Regions from separate parts of the Microbulbifer sp. ARAS458-1 genome, predicted to be linked through region 1. Evidence: predicted binding sites of a transcription regulator. Region 1 holds the regulator's gene; each other region holds the start of a gene.
The links. Region 1 encodes LexA, which represses DNA repair genes until DNA is damaged. Its sites were predicted from a motif close to ACTGTNTNTANANACAGT; they were not measured.

Region 2: imuA (translesion DNA synthesis-associated protein ImuA) is a predicted target of LexA. The motif match lies at 3,550-3,567, and genes of this name have one in related genera.
Region 3: AAFH99_RS11885 (YebG family protein) is a predicted target of LexA. The motif match lies at 1,520-1,537, and genes of this name have one in related genera.
Region 4: AAFH99_RS13025 (PA0069 family radical SAM protein) is a predicted target of LexA. The motif match lies at 3,595-3,612, and genes of this name have one in related genera.

The regions. Positions count from the first base shown of each region.
Region 1 is NZ_CP155838.1:2,435,040-2,440,712, reverse strand. Features, by position in the region: gene nagZ (beta-N-acetylhexosaminidase) at 1-913, opposite strand, end outside; gene AAFH99_RS10025 (TetR/AcrR family transcriptional regulator) at 935-1,630, opposite strand; gene AAFH99_RS10020 (DUF6763 family protein) at 1,873-2,205, shown strand; gene lexA (transcriptional repressor LexA) at 2,375-2,983, shown strand; gene AAFH99_RS10010 (hypothetical protein) at 3,137-3,391, opposite strand; gene AAFH99_RS10005 (DUF6586 family protein) at 3,486-4,025, opposite strand; gene topA (type I DNA topoisomerase) at 4,108-5,673, opposite strand, start outside.
Region 2 is NZ_CP155838.1:3,343,477-3,349,149, forward strand. Features, by position in the region: gene AAFH99_RS13955 (S46 family peptidase) at 1-1,296, shown strand, start outside; gene AAFH99_RS13960 (hypothetical protein) at 1,417-1,602, opposite strand; gene AAFH99_RS13965 (NAD(P)/FAD-dependent oxidoreductase) at 1,602-2,807, opposite strand; gene dcd (dCTP deaminase) at 2,826-3,395, opposite strand; gene imuA (translesion DNA synthesis-associated protein ImuA) at 3,628-4,347, shown strand; gene AAFH99_RS13980 (Y-family DNA polymerase) at 4,477-5,673, shown strand, end outside.
Region 3 is NZ_CP155838.1:2,867,288-2,872,960, forward strand. Features, by position in the region: gene AAFH99_RS11875 (DUF6249 domain-containing protein) at 1-572, opposite strand, end outside; gene AAFH99_RS11880 (DUF924 family protein) at 817-1,446, shown strand; gene AAFH99_RS11885 (YebG family protein) at 1,601-1,897, shown strand; gene AAFH99_RS11890 (MAPEG family protein) at 1,995-2,387, opposite strand; gene AAFH99_RS11895 (amidohydrolase family protein) at 2,387-3,682, opposite strand; gene AAFH99_RS11900 (amidohydrolase family protein) at 3,682-5,064, opposite strand; gene AAFH99_RS11905 (PAS domain S-box protein) at 5,330-5,673, shown strand, end outside.
Region 4 is NZ_CP155838.1:3,122,269-3,127,941, reverse strand. Features, by position in the region: gene AAFH99_RS13055 (trans-acting enoyl reductase family protein) at 1-5, opposite strand, end outside; gene AAFH99_RS13050 (DUF1653 domain-containing protein) at 44-265, opposite strand; gene AAFH99_RS13045 (DUF3301 domain-containing protein) at 280-600, opposite strand; gene AAFH99_RS13040 (SDR family oxidoreductase) at 656-1,351, shown strand; gene AAFH99_RS13035 (TSUP family transporter) at 1,365-2,138, opposite strand; gene AAFH99_RS13030 (GIY-YIG nuclease family protein) at 2,163-2,462, opposite strand; gene AAFH99_RS13025 (PA0069 family radical SAM protein) at 2,487-3,575, opposite strand; gene AAFH99_RS13020 (FMN-binding glutamate synthase family protein) at 3,706-5,250, shown strand; gene AAFH99_RS13015 (sodium:proton antiporter) at 5,309-5,673, shown strand, end outside.

The DNA of each region.
Region 1 (5,673 bases):
GTCGCTGACTGGATGCAGGATCTGGCGTAAAACCCTCCAGCGCTTCCAATACCTCTTTTGCACCGGCGCGATTGTTACACACAACGCCCATGTCACACCCCGCAGCCATAGCCGCGTGAATTCGCTCCCGGTAGCCGCCGGCGGCGCCAGCCCCCTCCATGGTCAGATCGTCGCTGAAAATCACACCATCAAACTTGAGACGTTTGCGCAGGATCTCCTGTAACCAGAAGCGCGAAAAGCCCACCGGATTTTCATCCACCCGGGCAAAGCGAATATGTGCGGGCATTACCGCCTCCAGCTCGCCGGCAGCAATACACTCGCTAAAAGGCGTGCAATCGGTAGCCATAACCTCTTCCAGGGAGCGCTGATCCACCGGCAGTTCTTCATGGCTATCTTCCAGCACCTGCCCATGCCCAGGGAAGTGCTTGCCGGTAGTCGCCATGCCGGCGTCGTGCATCCCCGCCATAAAGGGGCGGGCTTTCTCCGCCAGCTGCAGTGGGTCCTGCGCAAAACTGCGGTCGCCAACAATGCGACAGAAGTCATCGTCCGCATCCAGTACCGGTGCAAAACTGAAATCGATGCCAACCGCCAGTAACTCCGCGGCCAGCAGCCAGCCCACATCTTGCAACTGCTGCTTGTCGGCGCGCGCGCTCAGCGCCTGCATAGACGGGATACGGGTAAACGAATCGCGGAAGCGCTGCACTCGCCCACCCTCCTGATCCACCGCCAACAGGATTTCAGGGCGCACAGCGCGAATTTCTTCAATCAGCGCCTCCAGCTGCGGACGGCTTTCAAAATTGCGCGCGAAAAAAATCAATCCACCGACATGGGGGTGCTGCAACAACGCGCGGTCTTCGTCGGTGAGGGAGTGCCCCTCCACATCAATCATTACCGGGCCAATCGGCTTAGACATCGGCATGAACTCCAAGATGAATTAACGGTTGTCGCCGGTACTGCCCCCCGGCGCACTAGCCCCCGGAACCTGTCCCGACCCCACTCCTGGCATTGGCGCGGTCAGCATGGCCACTGCGGCCGGCGCCAGGCGCGCCAGGGTTTCTTCCAAGCTACTCTCGGCGCCAAAATCTTCCCGAAGGATAGCTTCAATGGCGTCAAAGCTCGAAAGAGAAAACACTGTGGCGCCGAGCATAAAGTAAAGACGCCAATAAAAGGTCACTGGATCGACATGGGGCAGGGCCGCCGCCAGCTGCCCCGCGAAACGCCGGTAGCTGTCACCGTAGCGAGAGACGATAAATCGCCGCAGATGGCCCTGAGATTGGGTGTAAGCCAGCCCGAGCAAGCGCATAAAGCGCTTGGGATCGCGCCCCTGACTGGCAAGACCGGCCAAAGCAACGCGGTAGAGGCTCTGCAGGAGGTCATCCAGCTGTAAAGGTTCGCTGGCCGCGCCCCGCCGGGTCAGCTCGCGATTCAGAATTTCCGTAAAAGGTGTAAGAAAGCGCTCGAAAACCGCCTGAATCAACTCTTTTTTAGAACCAAAATGGTAATTCACCGCCGCCAGGTTCACCCCGGCAGTACTCGTGATGGTACGCAGCGAGGTCTCCGTGAAGCCTCGCTCTGCGAACAGAACTTCCGCGGCGTCCAGAATACGATGGACCGTGTCTGTCTGACTCATGCCGATTTCACACCAATTCAAACCAACAATTAAAACGCTCGTTTTACCCGGAGACTAGCATATACCGCCAGCGATGAAACCTGCGCTATTGCGTTGCCCCTCGCAGAAAGCCCCAGTACAGAGTGCGCCGCCAAAGTACCAAGCCCGCAACCGGCACATTAGAACGGGTATATCGGCTCTGAAAGCGCCGGGAAGGAACCGAAGGCGGACACATCACAACAGTAATAGAGGAGGAGCATGCCATGGCACGAATCGCTCCGGAAATTGGCAATTGGTTTGAAAATTTCGACACAGGCGACCTCTTCGAAGTGGTTGCCGTAGACCACCCCGCGCGCACCATAGAAATCCAGTATGTCGACGGGAGCCTGGATGAAATCGATTTCCAGAACTGGCCTGGGATGCCGGTCATCGGCGCAGCCGCGCCGGAAGATCCAAACGCCGGGTACGGCACCGTTGCGGATGAAATGCAGGACGAGGAAGACGCCGGCTACCGCAGTCCGATTTTCTCCCCTGCACAGAGTGCAATCGATCGCCTGGAGGGTGAATCCTTTCCCGGTACCGACGAGGGGTTCTGACCGACTCCGGCCATAACTGGCAACCACAGTACGGCACTTGTGCAAAGCACCGTGTGCTCCGTCGGCACAGATTCCAAATCTTCGGATAATCGGCACTTGATTGCGCGCCCCTGAAATCTGTATATAATCACAGCAACTGTATAAAAATACAGACAACAGGAAGGCGCTCATGACAAACCTCACCGCACGCCAGGCTCAGGTACTGGAATTGATCAAATCCTATCTGGATGACACCGGCTACCCGCCCACCCGAGCCGAAATTGCCCAGGAGCTGGGCTTCCGCTCTCCCAATGCGGCGGAGGAGCACCTCAAAGCGCTGGCGCGTAAAGGCGCAATCGAAATGGTCGCCGGCGCATCCCGCGGTATCCGTATTCCCGATTACAACAGCGGCCTGCCTATCGTTGGCCGCGTGGCCGCCGGCAACCCGATTCTGGCGGAAGAAAATATCGAAGAGTATTGCGAGATTCCCGCCGAGTTTTTCCACCCACCGGCGGATTACCTGCTGCGGGTACATGGTATGAGCATGAAAGATGCCGGTATTCTTGACGGGGATTTACTGGCGGTACAGCGCACCGACAATATCCGCAACGGGCAGATTGTGGTCGCGCGCATCGAGGACGAAGTGACGGTAAAACGCTTCAAGCGACGCGGCAATCAGGCGACGGTGCAACTGCTGCCGGAGAACCAGGACTTTGATGTGATTGAAGTTGATATGCGGGATCGCAGCTTTGCCATTGAGGGTCTGGCGGTGGGTGTGATTCGACAGAATCCTATCTGATGTTGGCGGTGTAAGCGGCGAGCCCTCAGGTTTTCTGGATCCCGGCATTCGCCGGGTGGACAAATCGCCAAACATTCCGTGTCTCGTATTTCGAATATAAAAAAACAGGGCTTTAGCCCTGTTTTTTATGTCTGCGAATTAACCACAGAATGATCAGTGAATGGTGTGCTCGGTCAGATCCACGTCTTCTTCCTCGAACGGCTCCGGCTCCATCTCATTGATGTCCTGTACCGCTTCGATACCAGCCTCAAGCATGGCGCGGGCTACCGCCACCTTGTGTTCCCGCAGAAAGTGCTGGCTCTCGTCCGAGAAATGAATACGTACCAGCGGTTCCCCTTTGTGACCAGCGCGTCGCAGCGCCACATCACCATTGGACAACTCAATGATTTCGTAAGTCTCGGTAGACATTCACTTCTCCAGTAACCGCGTGATTTGGAGCAGTGTAACACAGCGGCGCCTGATTAATCAGCGGGCCGCAGGTGATAGGTTTCGCGACAGACGCTCACCACTCCTGACTGTGTGCCCGCTGGCGCTGAATCAACTCGGACAGGCTCCGGTGCCACTGTTGGACCCGCTCCCGGGTCAGAGCCTGCTCTGGTGCGACCTCAGCAGAATCCAGCTGACGCACGGGAATCATCGATTGAACGCCCACCGACGTGGTGGATTGTGCATGACCCGAGGACCCGGAGGCGCTCAACACCCATAACTTGTGCCAGGCGGCAAAGAGGCCTGCAAACCAGCTGTCCGGGTTTTCAGCGAGATTGACCAGTTCACTGGCCTCGCCGCTGAATTTGCCCCGCTGGGCCACCAGGTTTGCCAGCGCTTGAGCCGTTTGCGGCTCGGCACCTGCGGCGAACCCCAGCTGCATCTGATACCCCTGCTCCGCCAGAAACCCCCGGTATCCCCGCCACAATTGCAGAACCGCGGCCTCCAGCAGGGAAGCTTCCAGGAGAGGCGTATCGTCCACTTCGGCACTGGACTGCAGCAGCAGCTGTGCCTTGCGTAACGCCGACGCCACGGTACCGGTGTAGGGATTACTCAAACTGCATTACCCCCTAGTCTTTCTCCCAGATTTTCTGGATCCCGGCATGCGCCGGGATGACGGATAGCGGCCTCCCGGCCAATCACTTGGCCGGGGATTTTTTGGCTACTGCCTTTTTCTTCGCCGGCGCTTTTTTGGCTGCAGCTTTCTTGGCCGGTGCCTTTTTAGCGGCGGCCTTTTTCTTGGCCGGAGCTTTTTTCGCCGGGGCATCTACCTGCCACTTACCATCGCGATAGAACGCCTTCCAGCCCGTTGCCTTGCCCTCTTCTTCACTCTGGACGTACTGCTCCTGCGTCTTGCGGCTGAAGCGCACAACGGTGTCACGACCTTCGTTGTCTTCGGTAGGCGCCGAGAACAGGAAGCTGTACTTCGGATCGATCTCATCCTTATGTGGCAACAGCTCCTTGACCAGCGGAGCGCGGGTCTCGCGATTTTTCGGGAACTGGCTGGCGGCCAGGAACAAGCCGGATGCGCCGTCGCGGAGTATATAGGTATCCTCAACTTTCTCGCAGGCCAGTTCCGGCATGGGTACCGGATCCATTTTCGGCGGTGCTGGCTGACCACTCTTCAGGAGTTTGCGGGTGTTCTTGCAACTCTCGTTAGTACACCCGAAGTACTTGCCGAAGCGGCCGGACTTCAGCTGCATGTCCGACCCGCACTTGTCGCACTCGATCACCGGGCCGTCATAACCCTTGATCTTGAAGGTGCCCTTCTCCACTTCAAATCCACTGCAATCCGGGTTATTACCGCAGATATGCAGCTTGCGATGCTCGTCCACCAGGTAGTTATCCATGGCGGTGCCGCACTTGGGACAGCGGCGCTTATCCCGCAGCTGGCGGGTTTCCGCATCTTCGTCTTTCTCCGCATCAACCGCTTCTTCACCGGACACCAGGTTCATGGTGTTGGTACAGCGCTCTTTGGGCGGCAGCGCATAACCGGAACAGCCGAGGAAAACGCCGGTGGAGCCAGTGCGAATCTGCATGTGGCGACCGCATTTACTGCACTCGATATCCGTGTCCGTTGGCGAGTTGCGACGCATGCCGCCCTCTTTATCCTGAGCTTTCTCGAGCCGCTTGCTGAAGTCGGAATAGAATTCATTCAGCAGGTCTTTCCAGCCTTTCTTACCCTCCGCCACCGTATCCAGTGACTCTTCCAGGCTGGCGGTAAAACCGTAATCCATCAGATCAGTAAAGCTTTCACTCAATCGATCTGTGACGATATCGCCCATTTTCTCCGCGTAAAAACGACGGTTCTCCAGACGCACGTAGCCGCGGTCCTGGATGGTGGAAATAATGGATGCGTAGGTGGACGGACGGCCGATACCACGTTTTTCAAGCTCTTTTACCAGTGCCGCCTCACTGAAACGCGCCGGCGGCTTGGTGAAATGCTGTTTCGGATCCAGCTTTTTCAGATTCAGCTTTTCACCGACCTTGATGTCCGGCAGCACCAGATCTTCGTCTTTCTTGCTCTGCGCGGGCGCGACCTTCAGGAAACCGTCGAACCGGATGACGCGGCCACGGGTGCGCAGCTCAAAATCACCGGCAGTAACCACCACAGAGGTGGAGGTAAATTGTGCGGGAGTCATCTGACAGGCCACAAACTGCTGCCAGATCAGGGTATACAGGCGCTCAGCATCACGCTCCATGCC
Region 2 (5,673 bases), 910 kb from region 1:
GAGGACAACAAGGATGCCGCGCTCAAGTACGCAAGCCTGGTTGCCGGCCTCAATAACTACGCGAAAAATTTCACCGGTATGATGGAAGGCTACGAGCGCAGCGATCTGCTACAGCGCAAGCAGCAGCTGGAAAAAGATCTGCAGGCCTGGATCGAAGCCAATCCGGAATCCAAGAAGAAGTACGCTTCGGTCATCGCGGACCTGAAACAGTTAATCGCCGAAGAGCAATCCACTCAGGAGCGCGATCTGCTGCTGGGCTACATGAACCGCTCGGCCATGCTGAGTAGCGCACAGCGCCTCTACCGTCTCAGCCTCGAGAAACAAAAGCCGAACATGGAGCGTGAACCCGGTTACCAGGAGCGCGACATGACCCGTTTTAGCGAGAGCATGAAACGCATCGAACGGAGCTTTGAGCCAAGTGTGGACCAGGCCATCTGGACCTACTTCCTCGAGCGCTATAACGCCCTGCCCCAGGATCAGCACCTGGAAAGTTTCGACAATTTCTTTGATGGGGAATTGAGTGGCGACGCTCTGCAGAGCAAGCTTTCTGCCATGTACGAAGAAACCGGGCTCACAGATACCGAAACCCGCCTCGCGTGGATGGAAAAATCACCGGAAGACTTCCGCAACAGCGATGATCCGTTCATCCAGCTGGCGGTAGCCACCTATGACGACCGGCTCGCGATAGAACAGCATGAGAAAACCATGGCCGGCCGTTTTGCCGAACTGCGCCCGCAGTATATGGACCTGCTGATTGCCTATTACAACGAGCAGGGCAAACCGGTTTACCCGGATGCCAACAGCTCCCTGCGCCTCACCTACGGTCTGGTAAAAGGCTACACCCCGCCCGCAGGCACCATCAAAGGCGCAGCTGACGGCAACGATGGCAAGGACGGCTTTGTGCCTTTCACGACCCTGCGCGGTATCGAGGCCAAGTACACCGGTGAAGACCCCTTCGATGCACCCCAGGCACAACTGGACGCGATCAAAAACAAGGAGTACGGCCGTTTCTATGATGAAAACCTGGACTCCGTTCCGGTGAACTTCCTCACCACCGTAGACATCACCGGCGGTAATTCAGGCTCCGCCACCATGAACGGTAAGGGTGAATTTATCGGCCTGGTATTTGATGGCACCTACGACAGCATCAACGCGGACTGGGACTTCAATGACAATACCCGCGCGATTCACGTAGATGTGGAATATATGCTGTGGGTGATGGAAAACGTCGACCACGCAGATAATCTGCTGGAAGAGATGGGGGTTGCTGCACCAGAGGGACAAAAACCACAGTAACCGTCCAATTTAGAATATCGTCATCCCGGACGCGTTCCGGGGTCCAGCAGCAAGAGGGTGGCAAGAGAGCACAAAGTCTCTGCACAACTGGATACCGGCATTCGCCGGTATGACGATTGACTACACGAGCTCTGTTTTCGTTTTTCCACAGCGCTGGCAGCGATATTCCGTTACCAGCTTCCCCTGTTTCACATCAAACTTGCGCTCGGTCACCACCTTCCACTTGTGAAAACCCTCGCGGCACAAACTGCTACCCTTGTGTTTTTCCCAAGCGGTTTTCCGCTTAAATGGCAGCACGTCACCCATCAGACCTCCCCGCCAGCCGCGTGGGCAGACGCCCAGGCCCATTGAAAGTTAAACCCGCCCAACCAGCCTGTCACGTCGAGCACTTCACCAATAAAGTAGAGCCCCGCTTGCTTCATACTTTGCATACTCCGGGATGACACCTCATTGGTATCCACGCCACCAAGGGTGACTTCTGCGGTGCGGTAGCCTTCCGTGCCCTCGGGGATCAGCGTCCAGATCTGCAGCTTTTCGCCTACATCCTTTAGCGCCTGTTCGCTGTACTGCTTGAGTGGTTTGCTTTCCAGGCCATTTCTCTGCAGGAAAAACTGTACCAGCTTTTTGCTCCACAACTCCGCCAGCACCGTATGCAGAAAGCTCTCCTGCTTTTTGCCGCGCTGCTCACAGAGCCACCCGGACAGATCCAGCCCCGGTGCGAGGTTGAAGCTGACCGGCATCCCCTCTTTCCAGTGGCTGGAGATCTGTAACACCGCCGGGCCACTCAGGCCCTTGTGGGTAAACAGCATCTGCTCGTGGAAATGGCCCTCGGCACAGCTGGCATTCACTGCCAGTGAGGTCCCGGGTAATTCCTGCTGCCGCGCCAGTGCACGCTTGTTCAATGTGAAAGGCACCAGTGCGGCGCGAGTGGGAATAATGTTGTGGCCGAACTGCTTGGCGAGGTCGTAGCCAAATCCGGTGGCGCCCATGGTGGGGATCGACAGGCCGCCGGTGGCGACTACCAGGGATTCACACACCACTTTGCCAAGAGAGGTGTGCACCTCAAAGCCTTTCGCACCCTCTTCATTAAGAGGCTCAACACGCTGGATCTCACAGCGGGTGCGAATCTGGGCTTTCGCTTCGCGGCACTCCGCCAGCAGCAGATCCACGATGTCGCGGGATTTGTTATCGCAGAACAGCTGGCCGAGGGTTTTCTCGTGATACGGAATGCCGTGTTTTTCCACCAGGGCAATAAAGTCCCACTGGGTATAGCGGGCCAGGGCGGATTTACAGAAGTGCGGATTTTCGCTGTAGAAGTTGTCCGGCGCCGTGTACAGGTTGGTGAAGTTGCAGCGACCGCCGCCGGACATCAGGATCTTTTTGCCGACCTTGTTGGCGTGGTCCAGCACCAGCACGCTGCGGCCACGCTTGCCCGCCACCGCGGCACACATCAGGCCGGCGGCGCCGGCGCCGATGATCAGTACATCGGCCTGGGTGGGAAGGTCTGTCATTTGCTGGTGGTCTAAGGATCAGGTCTTCGGCAGAGTAACGCCGCGCTGGCCCTGGTATTTACCACCGCGGTCTTTATACGACACATCGCAGATTTCATCGGATTCGAAGAACAGCATCTGTGCCACGCCTTCATTCGCGTAGATCTTCGCCGGCAGGTTGGTGGTGTTGGAGAATTCCAGGGTCACATGCCCTTCCCACTCCGGCTCCAGCGGCGTCACATTCACGATGATGCCGCAGCGGGCGTAGGTGGACTTGCCCAGGCAGATGGTCAGCACCGAACGCGGGATGCGGAAGTACTCCACGGTGCGCGCCAGGGCGAAAGAGTTGGGCGGGATGACACAGTAGTCGCCCTGCACATCCACGAAGCTGTCTTCATCAAACGCCTTCGGGTCCACGGTGGCGGAGTGCACGTTGGTGAAGATTTTGAACTCGTTGGCACAGCGCACATCGTAGCCGTAACTGGAGGTGCCGTAGGAGATCAGGCGATCGCCGGAGGCCCCGTGGCGTACCTGGCCCGGTTCGAAGGGCTCGATCATGCCTTCATTCTCAGCCATACGACGAATCCACTTATCGGATTTGATGCTCACCCTGTCCCCTCGCTTATCTGGTATTGGTCCATTTCTGGCGGTCATTTGAAGAGGCCGAATCATAGCCGTTTTACCTTGTTCAAAAAAGTGCCACAGAGGCGTGTCGAATTTGACGCACACAGACTTGGTGCGGGCTTGCCGACACTGGACGACTACTGTATAAATTACCAGTAGACGCTGTATACCCATACAGCAAAGCCCTATCAGACCACCCGTGTGGAGCGAGCCGATCGTGAACAGCGCCGAAAACTTTTTGCAAAACAAGCAGTTAGGTGATCAGCCAGCCAAGCAGGCCAGTGACGAGCCGCTGCAGCAACTGCTGACCCGCCCGGACATCTGGCAACTGGCCAGTGGCCAGCGCCGTCCCCGCACCGGAATCAGTACCGGCTACCGCGGGCTGGATGCCTTGCTGGTCGGGCACGGATGGCCCCGCGCGGCCAGCACGGAGTTTTTGGTCGACAAGGCTGGTATCGGCGAGATGTCACTGATCCTGCCGACCCTCGCGGAACTCACCCGTCAGGGGCGCATGGTGATCCTGATCAACCCGCCGCATATCCCCTACGCCCCGGCACTGGTACAGGCCGGCGTGCAACTGGAGAAACTGCTGATCCTGCACCCCAGAGGACAGCGGGATCAGCTGTGGGCGGCAGAGCAGTCCCTGCAATCCGGCGCCTGCGGTGCGCTGATCCAGTGGCAGAACAGGGAAGCCCCGGCCGACAAAGACCTGCGTCGGCTGCAGATAGCCGCCCGCGATGGCGACTGCCTGCACTTCCACTTCCGCCCCGGCTCCTGTGCACAAACCCCGTCTCCGGCAGCACTGCGCCTGCAACTGAAGAGCGACGGCGAGCAGCTGGCGCTGCACCTGTTCAAACAACTGAGTGGCAAGTCCGGCCAGCGCGTGCATCTGGCGCGCAACCCGGACCTGGTGCGGCGAGACCAGCCGCTGCACTGAATCAACGGCGTGCCCCTGGTGGATGCGCTGCGCTTATCCACCCTACAAACGGCCACCAGCAACAAGGCCGTAGGGTAGATAAGCGCAGCGCATCTACCAATTAACCAGGCTCCGACAGGAGATCCCAACATGCTCTGGCTCTGCATCCAGCTCCCCAAACTTCCCCTGGAAGCCTTGACCCGCGCCCACCGCGCCGGTGACAGTGCCGCGGTGGCCGTGGCCCAGAACAGTCTCATCATTGAAGCCAACCCCGCGGCCAATGCCCACAATGTGGAACCCGGACTCAGCATCGCCACCGCCTGCACCTACTGCGCCGAACTGCAATTGCTGGAGCGGGACCCGCAGCGGGAAGAACAGCTGTTACAGCAACTGGCCCAGTGGGCCTACAGCTTTACCCCGGTGGTTTCCCCACGCAACGCCGAGCGCGAACAGAACCAGGCAGACAACAATTTCGCCTGCCTGTATCTGGAAATCAGTGGCAGCCTCAAGGCACACCACGGCCTGGCGCCCCTGCTGCAACAACTGGGCAAAGAGCTGCGCAAGATGCGCATCCATCATTTTATGGGCCTGGGCCACAGCCCCAGCGCCGCACACCTGCTCAGCCAGTTGCCGGAACACCGCCAGTGGCTGGCAGAAGCCAAAACCGCCCCGGCCCCTCAACAGTGGCGCCAGTGGATCAGCTTCGCCCCCAGCAAACTGCTCGATTGTAATCACAAGGCCATCGCCAAGCTGTATGCCTGCGGTATCAAGCGCGTCAGCCAGTTGCTGGCAATTCCACTGTCGGAGGTGGGCAGTCGCTTCGGTCGCGGATTCATCGACTACCTCGCCCGCCTGAACGGCACCCGCCCGGATCCGGTACCTAGCTTCGAGCCGCCGGCAGAATTTCACAGCGAGCTGTTTTTCCCGAGCCCACTGGATAACAGTGAGCAACTGCTATTCCCCGCCGGCCGTCTGGTGCGTGAGCTGTGCCGGCAGTTGCAGCGTCGGCAGTTATACAGTCAGCAGTTGTGCTGGGTTCTGGATTACGGCAGCCGCGGTCACCAGCAGGTCCATGTGGATATCTCCCGCCCGCTGCTCGACCCCCAACGCCTGATCGCACTGACAAAATTACAGTTTGAACGGGTAGAACTGAAAGAGCCGGTGCAGGCATTGACCCTCAAGTGCCAGCAGTTGCGTCCCATTGAAAGTCACAGCCTGCGGGAGGATTTTTTTGACGAGGACAGCAAGCTGCACGAAAGCTACCAGCTGATCGACAAGCTCAAGGCCCGCCTCGGGCACCAGGCCCTCTCCGGCGTCACCCTCAAGGAAAGCTACCTGCCGGAACAA
Region 3 (5,673 bases), 430 kb from region 1:
ATCGCCACGATACCGATCAACCAGTCCATATCCGGCCCTCCCGAGCGCTGCTCTCTGACCTTTTCTTCACGAACCTCATAGGCATGCTCGTGCATCCGCTCCGCATGCTCCCGAGCCCGTTCCGCCCGCTCGCGGATGCGCTCGGCACGCTCCATGTCGGCCTTGATACCGATACTGATGTTGCGGGGTACGGAATCCAGCGCCTGCTCCACCACCAGGCCTTTCTCATCCAGAATGCCTTTCTCTTCGAGCTTCTCGTAAATGCGTTGAGTCACCTTGCCGCCGAAGGCTTCGCCGAGATCAATCTCCACATCGGCGTTTTCGCCATTTTCATCCCGTGTATGGATGCGCAGAGTACCGTCGTCCTGGCGCAGTATGCGCACTTGTTTGGTCACCTCCTTCTCTACCGGCTTCGGTTCGACCACCGGGGCTGGAGGGGCTGGAGGCTTGGGTGCTACCGCCTCCTTTTCCTGGGCCAGCAGGCTGCTCGACGCACCCATACCCACAGCGGCTACCAGGGCCAGTGCCCAGAGATTCAGCGGGCCGCGTTGTCTGTTTTCAATCGCTCTCATTGGTGTTATCTCGCTCTAACTGATCTGAGGTAAAGCAGGGAGTTGCCCTGGCCAATCTCTTCCGCGATGGTGACAGATAGACGAACTACCTCGAAAGACCATCAATGGCGCAGGATTGTACCTTTTTTAGTCAACCGGTATCAGGTTTTGGGATTCCCGGAACCTGCTTTTACCCTTCCCCAGATGGACGACAACACCCGGCTGTTTGGATGCAAGCGGCAGAAAATAATTGAAGGAGCACACAATGACCCCCGAATCAGTGTCGCCAGCGGCCATTCTCGAGTTCTGGTTTGGCAGCTCGGACCTCAGTTTCACGCCACCCGAGCCCCTGCGGGGGCGGTGGTTCCAGCGTAGTGACCCGTTTGATGAGGAGATTCACAGCCGCTTCAGCGACATCGTCGGGCAGGCCTTCAACGGAGAACTGGATTACTGGCGGGACACCCTGGATGGTCAGGTGGGGTTGATCCTGTTGTGCGACCAGTTCAGCCGCAATATTTTCCGTGGATCGGCGGCCGCCTTTACCGGGGACCCGCTGGCGCTGGAAATCAGCCAGGCCATGATCCGGGACAATACCCACACGCAACTGGGCCTTCATCAACGGGCATTCGTCGGAATGCCGCTCGAACACTCGGAACACCCCGAGGTTCAAGAGCAGTCGGTGGCCTATTTCGACCAGTTACGACGGGAATTTGCAGCAAACGGCACAGGGGTTACCTCCGAGGAAGCCAAAGCGGCGGCCAGCTACTGCCGGTTTGCCGTAGCCCACCACAAGGTCATCCAGCAGTTCGGCCGATACCCCCATCGCAATCAGGCCCTTGGCAGAGAGTCCACTGCTGCGGAACAGGCATGGCTCGACAACGGCGGCGGCTTCTAGCCCTCCTCCTCAACTAGCCCTAACCGGCCCTCAGCGCGTACACTGGCGCGGAATGTGGTGTATTGCAGTTGACACTGAATATTCATACAGATACTGTATATCCATCCACATCAACGACACATAACCACAATACCAAGACCTCAGGAGGCCCAGTATGGCGGTAGTAGCCGTTTGGAAATGCGATAGAGACGGAGCCATGTTCGATAACAAAAAAGATGCCGAAGAACACGACAAGATGCTGGAACTTGCCGCCAACATCACCGCACTGATCGAGCGCAACGTTGAGGGCGTGTCCGAAGAAGCGAGTGAAGAAATCGGCCTGATGCTGGCCAAGCGCCGCGAAGTTCTGGCGAAAGCCTGTAAAGGCAAGCCGGAAGAGCTGCTCGCCGCGGAAGAGCAGGACGAGCAGTCCAGCGATGAAAACGTCACACCGCTGGCGGCAAATCAGTAATCCCCCCTGGATACCAATATTCTGGTTTCCATCCCTGTACTATGCCCGGCTTGCCGGGCTTTTTTTCCCCGCAAGCCGGTCAGGACACCGGTCTATATCAGACCGCGGTAAGGATATTGATGACCGCCAGGATAATGATCACCAGCCAGGTCAGTGCGGTACCGCCAAACCGACCGGGGTGATACCCCCCTTTGCCGCCCACCAGACCAATCGCGTGCAGAATTCGTGCAAACACCAAAGCCCCACCCAGACAGTGCAGCCACACCGCCGAAACCCCATTGATCTCCGCCACCAGTAACAGAATCAAGGCAAGTGGAATGTACTCAATCGCATTCGCATGCGCGCGCACCAGTACTGCGCCCTCTTTATCACCTCCGGTGCCGATTCCAATCTTTTTGCCGCGACGGAAACGTACCACGTTAAATGCCAGCGCAATTACCAACAATGCACATAGGCCGCCATAGAGCGCAGTAATTTGTACACTAATCATCAGTTTTTATATCCATGTCCGGTACCCGCCTTGGGGTGTAAGTAACGATCCCGCAATCGTGTGGAGCGATTGACGAGAGACTGAGGTTTGCCATCGATCAGCACCAGTTCAGCGAAGCTGGTGACCTCCAGCGGATCACCACTCCACACAACCAGCTCCGCGGCACCGCCCGGTGCCAGAACACCGCCATCGATACCAAAGATTTCAGCTACGTTGGCGGTCACCGAACGCACTCCCTCCTCGAAGGGCAGCCCATAGGCGACCGCGTTGCCCGCAGCCTGACGCGACAGATAGCTATTGTGTGACCCTGCGTATCCGGGGCCACTGATAGCCACGGTAACACCGGCCTTGTGCAGCAGCGCGGCGTTGTCCATCCGCGCCCCAAGTTTCTCAAACGCATCTGGAGTGTTGCCCAGCACATCGACAACCACCGGTACCCGCGCTTTCGCCAACTGATCGGCTACCATCCAGCCTTCAGCAGCACCGATAATGATTGGTCGAATCTGGTAGGTATCCGCCAATGTCAGAAGCTGCAAGATATCACTGGCGCGGTCCGCGCCGACCAAGAGGCGCTGCTCACCGCGCAGTACCGGCTGCAGAGCCTCCAGGTCGTCCAGCGTAAAGTCCAGTTCTCGCCATTGTCCCCGGCGAATCTGATCCCGGTTATCCGAGTATTCCTTTGCCTGTTGCAGCGCACTCTCCAACTGGGTGAACGCCATGGCTCGGCTGCCCCCTGCCAACTGCGCGCCATACTCGCCAAAGTACACCTTCTGCACCAGCTGTCGGTCTGTGACACTGTCGAACTCTCCCGTGAGCTTGATGGCGAACCCCTGCCCTGCAAAGATCTTTTCTTCACTGGCGGGCAATACGATTGCGCGGGTCAGGCCACCGGCCCGGTTGAAGGGGATCAGCGTGGACCGGGCGTTGAATGCCACCACTGGATCAAAGGCGGCACCAATAGATTGTTCGACCACTGCACCGTCATTGGTAGACGCAGCCGCACCGATTTCGGTCAGCCCCAGTTCACTACTGGGGGCAATCAACCCCGGAGTCACCACCTTGCCACGACCGTCGATAATCAATTCCGCCGCAACATCACCAAGCTCTTCTGCGATCTGCACGATCTTGCCATCACGCACAAGCAAGTCACCATTTTCCAACGTACCCTGATCGCCAAGGGTGAGGATTCTGGCATCCTTGATCAGAATCGTTTGACCTTGGGCACCCAGGGCAAATCCTAGCAGGCAGAACAGGGAAGCTTGTACGCCAGCCCGCAGCGAGTTTGAAATTCCCATTAGCGCTCCCCTCCTTCCGGCAGACGCTCACCGTCAGCGTCCAGAATACCCAACTCAAAATCACTGTGCGGCTGTCGCGCAGGATTATTGCGGTCGTACATCAGTACCCCGTCGATAAATACTTGCTCGGCCTTGGCGTAGACACTGAACGGGTTGCTGGACCAAACCACCACATCCGCCATTTTGCCCTTCTCCAGGGTTCCAGTGACATCATCGATGCCCAATGCCCGGGCGGGGTTACGTGTCATCCAGGTGACCGCATGGCGGGGCTGGATCTCGAAGCCGGCGCGCTGGCCGGCTACCATGGCCTTTGCGGTCTCTTCATTGAGGTGCTGAATACCCACTGCAGAATCGGAATGGATCATGGCGCACGCCTTGGCCTGATCAACGATGGCGATGTTGGCCTCGGTCATATCGAAGGCTTCGTGCTTGAAACCCCACCAGTCTGCCCACATCGCCGCACACACATTATTCTTCGCAAGCAGATCAGCCACCTTATAGGCTTCAACTGCGTGGTGGAATGTCGATATCTGGAAATCAAACTCCCGCGCAATATCCATCATGATGGCCATCTCTTCACCCCGGTAGCAGTGGTTGTGCACCAGGATGTCACCATTCAGTACACCGGCGAGTGTCTCCATTTGCAGATCCCGGTCCGGCGCGTCTCCACCATTAATGTGATAATTTTCCCACTTCTCCTTGTATGCAGCGGCATCGATCCAGGCTTGCCGGTAACCCGCCACGTTACCCATACGCGTGGATGGCAGACTACCTTTCCCTCCGTACACCCGCTTGGGGTTCTCACCACAAGCCATTTTCAGACCGTATGGCGCGCCGGGAAATTTCATATCCTGGACACTACGACCGGGTACGTTTTTCAGAGTGATACCGCGGCCCCCGAACAGGTTGGCGGAGCCCGGTAAAATTTGCAGGGTCGTCACCCCGCCCGCCAAAGCCAGAGCAAATTGAGCGTCCTGTGTCCACACCGAATGTTCCGCCCATACCTGGGCGGTATTCGGGGACGTCATTTCGTTTCCATCCTGAGAGGATTCAATGGAGGGAGCCGGGTAGTCCCCCAGATGGGAGTGAACGTCGATAATACCGGGCGTCACCCACTTACCTGCACCTTCTACCACCAGGCCCTTCTTTGGCGCTTTAAGGTTATCGCCAATCGCTGCGATCTTGCCTTCCTTCAGGAGCAGATCGGTATTGAGCAGTTTTTCGCCGGTGCCGGTCAAAACCGTCGCCCCGCGAATCAGCACCGGCGTGGCCTCGTCCGGCTGATAAGTGCTGGGGAAATCCCCCAGGCGAGCAAAATCCGGACCGTCTGAATGTGTCTCTTTGTCCTCGCCACCACAGGCAGTAAGCACAACACTGGCCATAAGCGCCCCCCACATCACCAGCGGGCGATGCCATCGCCTTTGCGGACTTTTTACTACTTTCCAAGATAAGCGCATGCCCTTTCCTACCCCCTGATTTGTTATTAGGAAACTATTGTCGAATTTTTTACGGGACTACCGGATTCAACACCAATGTGACGCCAGCAGCAACTTCCGATTTCGCCACGGCAATCGCTGTCCGTTTACTAGACAATTTCAATAAGCCGTGTTGCAATCGAGAAACGTTCCCAGGTTCCTGGAAGGACAAATGGAAACCAGAGTAAACACGGCGAGCAGCGGCCCCGCGAACGCAGAACCGCCGCCAGCAGAACATGATTCACAGGAGGTTTACGAAGCCTTACGGAAAAGTGAGGAGCGCTACCGCGAACTGGTCGAACATGCCAATTCGATCATTCTCCGCTGGGACCGCAACGGAGTCGTTACTTTTTTCAACGAGTACGCGCAGCGTTTTTTCGGGTATAGGGAAGCGGAAATAATCGGCAGGCATGTGGTGGGCACTATTGTGCCCGAAAACGAGAGTACCGGCCGCGACCTGCGCCCACTGATGGACCATATCTGCAACCACCCCGAAGAACACCGCTATAACGTCAA
Region 4 (5,673 bases), 690 kb from region 1:
TTCACCGAGTGTCCTTATTGTCTTTTTTGGGCGAAGCCCGGTATCAGTCGAGTGGGCGTTCCAGGGCAAAGCGCGCGATCGTCTCGCCGTCTTTCTCGATGGTTTCCATAAACATGGTGAGGGGACGTGCCCACACACCGAACTCATCATACAGAGCGCGGTAGATCGCCAGTTGTTCCCCGGTCTCGCTGTGGGTGGCAATTTCCATCAGGTGATACAGGTTGCCTTTGTAGTGCCGGTAGATACCTTTTTGTGGGGCTTGCATAGAACTCACGTGGTTTAGTCCATATGAAAAGGAGAGAGCTGAATCTGGGTAATACGCTGTCCGTGCAGCACGGCAATGCCACTGTAGCGGCGTTCGCCGGTAGAGGTGAATTCAAATTCGTATTGCCGCTGCAGCCGCACATGACCGCGCCGGTCGCGCTTCAGGCGGGTGCGGTTCAGCATCACCGTATCGTCCAGCAACTGCACACCGGTTTTTGCACAGTGATCTTTTACGATGCGCCGCACCCGATCCTTGGCCGCCATACCGGCCCAGAAATACCAGGCGGGCAGTGCCAGGAGAGAAATCCAGAAGAGGTCGCCGAGCGAGTAATACATAAGCGTTGCAGTTGCTATCATCAAACCGCGCAAGAATACCACCACAGGAGGAAACATGTCTGGCACGATTCTCATCACTGGCTGCAACCGCGGCATCGGACTGGAAATGGCCCGCCAATTTGCCGCGGATGGTTGGAAAGTGATCGCTACCTGCCGCAACCCCTCCGCCGCCTGGGAATTGAGCGAGCTGGCGGAGTCCCATGAAAATCTGCAGGTACACGGGCTGGACGTGACCGATTATCAGCAGCTCGAGGAACTCGCGCACAGTTTAGATGAGCTTCCGCTGGATGTACTGGTCAGCAACGCGGGCTATTACGGCCCGAAAGGGGTGACCTTTGGCAGTGTGGATGTGGAAGAGTGGCGCAAGGTGCTGGAGGTCAACACCATCGCACCCTACAAACTGGTGGAAGCATTTGCTCCCCACCTGGCCGCCGGCAAGCGCAAAGTGATCGGTGTGCTGAGCAGCAAGGTAGGCAGTATCGATGACAATGGTTCCGGCGGTGGTTACCTGTACCGCTCATCCAAAACGGCGGTCAATCAGGTTGTTAAAAGCCTGTCCATCGACCTGGCGGAACAGGGCATCCGGGTGCTCGCGTTGCACCCCGGTTGGGTGCAAACGGAAATGGGTGGTCCCAACGCATTGATTTCCACTCAGCAAAGCGTGCAAGGACTGAAGCATCTACTGCTGAACGCGACACCGGAAGACAGCGGCTGTTTCTTCAATTACGACGGTTCGGAAATTCCCTGGTAAATCACGGTTTCTGTTACGGCAGCGGAATCAGATCCAGATGCTGGGCGATCTGCCCCAGCGACATCAATATGCACATGGTGATCACCAGGGGGCGAATCAGGCGGGTACCGCCGGCGAGCATGGTGTGACTGCCGATAAAGGCACCCAGCATCTGTCCGACCATCATGGCACCGCCAATGGTCCAGATCACCTTGCCACCGGCGGCAAACAGCGCGAGGGAAACCATGTTGGTGGTGAGGTTGAACAGCTTTGCGCGGATAGTGGCGGTGAGCAGGGTCTGCCCGCGAAATGCGACCCCGGAGGCGGCGAAGAAGGTGCCGGTTCCCGGACCAAAGGCCCCGTCGTACACTCCCACTGCAGGGACACAGGTCAGCGCCCACTGTTTTTCACTCATTTTCCCCTCGCGCTCGCTATTGCCCATGTTGGGAGTGAACCACACGTACAGCGCGACGCTCAGCAGCAACAGGGGGATAACCCAGTTGAGCCAGCTGGTATCCACCCGCTGAATCAGCCAGGCACCCACGCCCGCGCCAATCCCGGCGGTAATTATGGGGAAGATCAATGAGCGCTCGCGTAAGTGCCCCTTGGAATACAGGGTGGCGGTAGCGGTAAAGGTTCCCAGAATGGCCTGGCTCTTGTTGGTGGCCAGAGCGGCCACCGGCGGTACGCCGGCGAGTAGTAAGGCGGGTACCGTCAGCAGTCCGCCGCCGCCGGCCAGGGTATCCACCCAGCCAGCCAGCATGGCTACGACAAACAGGATCAACAGCAGGGGCAGGGTGATTTCCATCGGGTACTTCTTGGGTAAGTCGGGTTAGGGGGTTTCGGAAGGCGAGTTCAGCGTTTGCGTCGGCAGACTGAGTGCACCGGCGATCAGCGCCTCTTTGCGTGCCTTGCTCCATTTTTTAATCTGCAGCTCCAGTTTGAGCGCTTCGGAATGGCTGTCGACACCCTGCTGGAATTCCAGGGTCAGAGGGCCGCGCCCACGCAGTGCCTTTGCCGCTTTTGGGCCACTACTGTTGTGTTCTTCGAAGCGCCGCGCCACATCCCGGGTAATGCCGGTGTAGAGCGACCCTTTGTTGGTGCGAATCAGGTAAATAAACCAGTCGGACAAAACACTACCGTCGATAAAAAGCTATTAAAACAGACTCTGCTGATCCCCGGACTGGGGTGGCAGGGTGAACTGGCTGCAGTCCAGGTCCAGCTTGCGTGCATTCAGCCCCAGTTTGCGACAGGTTATCCGAAATCGCTGCTGCAGTAACTGGGCAAATACGCCGGTACCGCGCTGGCGCTGGCCAAATTCCGTCTGGTTGTCCTTACCGCCGCGGCTCTGTTGCACCAGGCTCATCACATGCTGCGCGCGCTCCGGATAGTGTTCCGCTAGCCACTGGCGGAACAGCGGCGCCACCTCGTAGGGCAGCCGCAGCAGAATATAGGCGGCGTGGATGGCACCTGCCCCGTGGGCTTGAGTGAGTATCTGCTCCAGTTCCGAATCGTTGAGGGCGGGAATCATCGGCGCGGCCATCACAGCGGCGGGAATGCCGGCATTGGCCAGCGCTTCAATGGTGCGCAGGCGCGCCGCCGGTCCCGCGGTGCGCGGCTCCAGCCTGCGTTTCAGTTCGTGGTCCAGTGTGGTTACGCTGATGCCCACGTGCACCAGATTGTCCCGGGCCATTTCCGCCAGTATTGGCAGGTCACGCAGGATCAGCTGGCTCTTGGTGACGAGGGTGACCGGGTGGCGATAGCGCTGCAGGGTTTCCAGTATCCGGCGGGTGATCTGTTTGTCTTTCTCGAGCGGCTGGTAGGGGTCGGTATTGGTACCCATGGCGATGGGGCTGCACCGGTAGCTCTTTTTGCGCAGCGCCGATTCCAGCAGTTCCACCGCATTGGGCTTGTAGAACAGCCGCGTTTCAAAATCGAGCCCGGGCGACAGGTCCATATAAGCGTGTGCCGGACGGGCGTAGCAATAAACACAGCCATGCTCACAGCCCCGGTAGGCGTTGATCGACTGGGTGAAGGGAATATCCGGTGAGTTATTGGTGGCGATGATCGATTTCGCCTTCTCCTCAATCGCTACCGTCTCGATCCGCTCCTGAGGTTCCAGCAGGGTCTCCCAGCCGTCACTCTCGCGGCTGCTAACCTGATCTACAAAGCGTCCCGCCAGGTTACTGATGGCTCCGCGGCCCTTGAGGGATTGGGTGGGGTTGTCGGGAGCGTCGTTGGCCACGGTGGGTATTCGGTGCTTGGCTGTATGTTTGTACAGTTTATTGCCAGGCCGCAGACGGTGCAAGCGCGTTCCCCAGCACTTACAATGACCGATCAGTACGCGCTAAAAACCAGCCATCAGGAACTAGGGAATGGATCTTCAATCTGTCGCCGCTATTTATGCGTTTGCGGTCAAGGTGCTCCAGATATTCGCCATGCTGTTTGCTTTCGGGCTGGTGGTGCTGGTGCTGTATGTGGTGTATCTGTATCTGTCGGATATCAGCCAGAGCAAACAGGCGATCCGCCGCAATTTTCCGGTACTGGGGCGTTTCCGCTATCAGTTCGAGCACCTGGGCGAGTTCTTCCGCCAGTATTTCTTTGCCCTCGACCGGGAGGAGATGCCGTTCAATCGCGCCCAGCGCAGCTGGGTGTATCGGGCAGCGAAGAATGTGGATTCCACCCTGGCCTTTGGTTCCACCCGCCCCCTGAATCAGCCCGGCGATATTGTCTTTCTCAATCATCCGTTTCCCACTCTGGCCAAGGATGCGGTACCAGCGCGGGAGGTCACTCTGGGGGAGGGTGTTGCGCGCAGACCCTATACCACCCGCTCGATTTTCAATATTTCTGGAATGAGCTTCGGCGCCCTGTCGGTACCGGCGGTGACTGCGCTTTCCAAAGGCGCGGCGAAAGCCGGTATCTGGCTGAACACCGGGGAAGGAGGCCTGTCTTCCCATCATCTGGCCGGTGGTTGTGACATCGTGTTTCAGATTGGCACAGCCAAATACGGCGTACGCGATGCCGAGGGCAATCTGTCCGATGCAAAGCTGCGCGAGGTTGCCGGGCACGAGCAGGTGAAAATGTTCGAGCTGAAACTCTCGCAAGGGGCAAAACCCGGTAAGGGCGGTATCCTGCCGGGGGTGAAGGTGACACCGGAGATTGCCCATGTGCGCGGCATACCGGTGGGAGAAGATTCAATCAGCCCCAACGGCCACCCGGAAATCAAGGACGTCGAGGGGCTGCTGGATATGCTCAATCATATTCGCGAAGTCACCGGCAAGCCCACCGGGTTCAAATGTGTGATCGGCAATAGCGACTGGCTGCACGAACTGTGTGAGGCCATTTTGCGCCGCGGCGCCGAGAGCGCGCCGGACTTCATCACCATCGACAGTGCCGATGGCGGCAGCGGTGCCGCGCCGCAGAGCCTGATGGATTACATGGGTCTGCCATTGAATCGCAGCCTGCCCCTGGTGGTGGATCTGATTGCCGAATACGGTCTGCGCGACCGCATTAAAATCATTTGTGCGGGCAAACTGCTCACTCCGTCGATGGTGGCCTGGGCGCTCGCCATGGGGGCCGACTTCGTCAACTGCGCGCGGGGATTTATGTTCGCCCTCGGCTGTATTCAGGCCATGCAGTGCAACAAAAACACCTGCCCGACCGGCGTCACTACACACAACCCGGATTTACAGCAGGGGCTGGACCCCATGGACAAAGCGGAGCGTGTCTATCACTACGCGCACAATATGGAATACGAGGTGGGAACCATCGCGCACTCCTGTGGCGTACCGGAACCGCGCCAGTTGCGTCGCGCACACGTTGAGGTCATCAACGAACGCGGTGTGCCGGTACCGCTGACCACCCTGGCGCCGGAAGGTAGGCCCAAGGCGGTGATCGCCAGCGATCGCGATCAGATCTGAGCCGCGTTACGCTCTACATAGGCACAACATACATACGCACAACAGAGAGACCGCGAGCATGGAAGGCGTCACCACACTGGTTGGGCAGGGGCTGTATATGGCGGTGGCCGCAGTGGTCGGTCTCGGTATCGCCCGTGTTCTGAAGCGCGATAACACCCTTGGTTGTCTGATCGCAGGCGTGCTGGCCGGGATGCTGTTACCGGTATTCGACTACGACACCGGGCTGCGCGCGGAAAACCTGCATCAGCTGGTATTTTTCGTCATCCTGCCGGTACTGATTTTTCAGTCCGCGTGGAAGATTGATCCGGATATCCTCTTTCGCTGGCTGGGGCCGGTACTGCTGCTGGCGACCCTCGGCGTGTTGATCTGTTGTCTGATTACGGCGCTGCTTGTCTTCTACGGTATTCACCATCCTACTGGTTT